Regions from separate parts of the Streptomyces sp. NBC_00670 genome, predicted to be linked through region 1. Evidence: riboswitches for the same ligand, from Rfam matches in the RefSeq annotation. Region 1 holds a riboswitch; the other holds the start of a gene.

What was found. A riboswitch is a leader RNA that binds a small molecule or an ion and turns the genes downstream of it on or off. The one in region 1 is predicted to bind glycine.
Region 2: another riboswitch for glycine. It lies ahead of gcvT (glycine cleavage system aminomethyltransferase GcvT); the one in region 1 lies ahead of gcvP (aminomethyl-transferring glycine dehydrogenase).

Annotation. Positions count from the first base shown of each region.
Region 1 is NZ_CP109017.1:1,187,785-1,189,980, forward strand. It holds gene gcvP (aminomethyl-transferring glycine dehydrogenase) at 1-882, opposite strand, end outside; glycine riboswitch at 1,064-1,160, opposite strand; partial or broken gene OIE12_RS05240 (PRC-barrel domain-containing protein) at 1,275-1,640, shown strand.
Region 2 is NZ_CP109017.1:5,226,543-5,228,738, reverse strand. It holds gene OIE12_RS23365 (AAA family ATPase) at 1-559, opposite strand, end outside; glycine riboswitch at 813-914, shown strand; glycine riboswitch at 915-1,034, shown strand; gene gcvT (glycine cleavage system aminomethyltransferase GcvT) at 1,108-2,196, shown strand, end outside.

The sequences.
Region 1 (2,196 bases):
CGCCATGTAGCCGGCGTGCGGCCCGCCGAAGCCCATGGGGACGCCGAACCGCTGGGTGGTGCCGACCGCGATGTCGGCGCCGAGCTCGCCGGGCGAGGTGAGCAGCGTGAGGGCGAGCAGGTCGGCGGCGACGGTGACGAGCGCACCGAGCTCGTGCGCCTGTTCGATGACGGGTCGGAGGTCGCGTACGGCTCCGGAGGCCCCCGGGTACTGCAGGAGGACGCCGTTGATCTCCCGCTCGGCGATCCCGGCCGGGATGCCGTCGCTCAGGTCGGCGACGAGGATCTCGACGCCGGTCGGCTCGGCCCGGGTCCGCAGCACGGCGACGGTCTGCGGCAGGGTGTCCGCGTCCACGAGGAACAGGCCGTTCTTGTTGCGGCCCATGCGCCGGGACAGCGCCATCGCCTCGGCGGCCGCAGTTCCCTCGTCGAGGAGGGAGGCGCCGGAGGTGGGCAGCCCGGTGAGGTCGGCGACGACGGTCTGGAAGTTGAGCAGCGCCTCGAGGCGGCCCTGCGAGATCTCCGGCTGGTACGGGGTGTACGCCGTGTACCAGGCGGGGTTCTCCATGACGTTGCGCAGGATGACCGGGGGCGTGAACGTGCCGTAGTAGCCCAGACCGATCATGGGGGTGAGCACCTGGTTGCGGTCGGCGAGGCCGCGCAGCTCGGCCAGTACCTCGGGCTCGGTACGGGCACCGGGCAGTCCCAGAGCCTCGGCGTTCTTGATCACGTCGGGGACGGCGGCCGCGGTCAGTTCGTCGAGCGAGCCGTAGCCGACCTGGGCGAGCATCTTCGCCCGGTCCCCGGCGTCGGGGCCGATGTGGCGCTGTTCGAACGGGATGCCCTGTTCGAGCTGGGAGAGCGGAGTGCGGTGGGCGGTCATTGCGGAGGCCTCCTGGTCTGGCGCGACCTGCGAGGGGCACCTCGGCGCGGGTACCCCGGCGGCCTCCCCCTCTGTCATCTCGACCTGAGAGCTTCGCCGGACCGGCCCGGAGCGGGCGCTGCGGCTTTCACCGTCGGTGAGAGCGGACACCGTCGATACCCGCTCTGCTTTCCAGAGTGACCTCGTCCGCGCGGTACGGGTGCCTGAGAGATTCCGGGGAGGAGTTGCTCCTTCGGCGCCCCCGGATCGTCTCCGGAGGGCTCTCCCGCGCGGGGTCGACGGCCGCTCACCAGCCTACCAGCGGGTCCTTCGGACCGGTTGCCGAGTGGCCGCCTCCCGGATGATGCCGTTTCGTGGTGTTTCCGACACGCACCGCCAGGAGGGACGGGACCGTGCAGACCGACATCGATCCGCGCAATCTGATCGGCCGCAAGGCGTTCGACCGCAAGGGCGCCAAGATCGGCACGATCGACGAGGTCTACCTCGACGACGCCACCGGGCTCCCGGAGTGGGCCGCCATACGCACCGGCCTCTTCTCCCGGGACGCGTTCGTGCCGCTGGGCCCCAGCGCGCTGGAGGACGGCACCCTCCGCGTCCCCTTCGAGCGCGCCTTGATCAGGGACGCCCCGGACTTCGGCGTCGGCCGCCACCTCTCCCCCGAGCAGGAACTGCAGCTCTACCACCACTACGGACTCGACGCCGCCGCCCCTCCCCCGGCGCCGGACCACTCGTTCGGCCGAGTGGCGGGAGGCAGGGACGGAGCGGAGGTCGGCGAGGGCGCCGACGGCGCCCTCCCGGCACCGGCGGACGAACTGGCGGGCACGGACGAGGCGTCCTGAGCCTTCCGGCCGCGCCGGGGCCGGCGGTCGGCACGGGACGCGTCGGCACCGGCCCCCGTCGCGCCGCCACGGACATCGGCGCCGGAGCCAGGGAGCTCGACGGCACCCCCACGTACAACGACGCCGGAGCCACGGGGCTCGACGGCGCCCCCGCCCGTCCTGGCGCCGGGGCTGCCCCCGCCCGTCCCGCTGCCGGGGCCGTGCGCCTCGCCGACGCCCGTGTGGACATCGGCGCCCGAACCGCCGGCCTCGGCAGCGCCCGGGCCCGGGCCCGCTCCAGCAACCCCTCCGCCCGCCTCGGCGTCGGAGCGAGACGGCTGGGCCACGCCCGCGCGCATGACGCCACCTGAACCATGCGGCTCGACGCCGGGCTCCTGCGGCTCGACGCCGGGTTCCTGCGGCTCGGTGTCGCGCTTCCGCAGCTCAGTGTCGGGGCCAGGCGGCTCGGTGCCGGGGCCCTGCGCATCGACGCCGC
Region 2 (2,196 bases), 4.0 Mb from region 1:
GCAGCAGCCGTCGCGCGGCCCTGCGGTGCCGGAGGAAGGCGTACGGCGAGACGCCCCGGCCGCGCTCGCGCTGGCCCGCGCGGGCCTGGTCGGCGCCGACGTCGAGGATCAGCAGGTGCAGGGCGCCGCCGCGGCGGCGGGCCTCGCGGGCGAGCCAGCCGCGCACCCAGGCTTGCGTGCCGCAGTCGTGCACGACCACGCCGCCGCCGGCGCGGACCGCGCGCCGCAGTCCGGCGTAGTGGGCGAGCCGGACGAGGGGGCGGTAGACGGCGTACGGGAGGAGGCGGGGGGTGCGGGCGTCCCAGCGGTCGCGGGTGTCCTGCGAGTCGATGCGGTGGCCGCGTACGGCGCGGTGCATCAGCGTGGACTTGCCGCTGCCGGGGAGGCCGGTGACGACGACGACGTCGTGGGGGGCGAAGGTCAGGCCGTGGGGGGTGCGGCCGGCGCGGTCGCGGAGGTCGCGGACGACGGGGGCGGTCGGTTGTGGCGGCAGCGCGACCGTTGTCCGGTCGGGCAGTGCGAGGGCCGGTGTCGTGCCGTACGCCGTGGACCTGTCCACCCTGATCGTCTCCCTCCGGGACATGCGAGTCCCTTCCCCGCCGAGCGTAAAGAAAAGGTAATGCACGGCGTCTCTCCAACAGGTCCGCCTCGTGCAACAGGCCTGCTACAGAGCGGGGGTGGGGTTCTGCGGGTGGTTCGTGGTCGCTCGCGCAGTCCCCACCCACCCGCACTCGCCGCACGCATCCCACCCACCCGAGCTCTCCCGCTCCGCGCGCATGCGATGATGGCGCCCCAACCGCATACCGGCCGTTTGAATCCGCGCGGGAGAGTCCCCGGCCCGAGGGCTGTGACCGGGGCGCCGAAGGAGCAAGCACTCCCTTGAATCTCTCAGGCCCAGTTACCGCGCGGGCGAGGCACATCTGAAAAGCGGACCGCCGACGACACGACCCCGGCGGTCCCACCCAAGGTGCAAGCCACGACCCCGTCACCGGGTCACGGCGAAGCTCTCAGGTTCCGATGACAGATGGGGAGGACAGGCAGTCGCAGTCGTACTCCGCGATGCCCGTCCACACCCGTCTCGCCACCCTCCACCCGGGAGAACGACCGATGAGCAGCACCACCCCCGGCACCCCCGCCACCCCCCGCCGCACCGCCCTCGACGCCCTGCACCGCTCCCTCGGCGCCACCATGACCGACTTCGCCGGCTGGGACATGCCCCTGCGCTACGGCTCCGAACGCGAGGAACACCTCGCCGTCCGCACCCGGGCCGGCCTGTTCGACCTCTCTCACATGGGCGAGATCGCCGTCACCGGCCCGGACGCCGCCGCCGTCCTCAACCACGCCCTGGTCGGCGACCTCCGCTCGGTCGCCGTCGGCCGCGCCCGCTACACCATGATCTGCCGCGCGGACGGCGGCATCCTCGACGACCTGATCGTCTACCGGCTCGCCGACACGGAGTACCTGGTCGTCGCCAACGCCTCCAACGCGCAGACCGTCCTCGACGCGCTCACCGAACGCGCCGCCGGCTTCGACGCCGAGGTGCGCGACGACCGGGACGCCTACGCGCTCCTCGCCGTCCAGGGCCCCGCCTCCCCCGGCATCCTCGCCTCCCTGACCGACGCCGACCTCGACGGCCTGAAGTACTACGCCGGCCTCCCCGGCACCGTCGCCGGCGTCCCCGCGCTGATCGCCCGCACCGGCTACACCGGCGAGGACGGCTTCGAACTGTTCGTCGCCCCCGCCGACGCGGAGAAGCTGTGGCAGGCACTCACCGAGGCCGGCGCGTCCGCGGGGCTCGTGCCGTGCGGGCTGTCCTGCCGGGACACGCTGCGCCTGGAGGCCGGCATGCCGCTGTACGGGCACGAGCTGACCACCGGGCTCACCCCGTTCGACGCCGGACTCGGCCGGGTGGTCAAGTTCGGCAAGGAGGGCGACTTCGTCGGCCGCGAGGCGCTGACCGCGGCCGCCGAACGGGCCGAGCAGAACCCGCCGCGGGTGCTCGTCGGGCTGGCCGCCGAGGGCCGCCGGGTGCCGCGCGCCGGCTACCCGGTCGTCGCGGACGGCACGGTGATCGGCGAGGTCACCTCGGGCGCGCCCTCCCCCACGCTCGGCAGGCCGATCGCCATGGCCTACGTCGACGCCGCGCACGCCGCGCCGGGCGCCCCCGGCGTCGCGGTGGACATCCGCGGCAGCCAC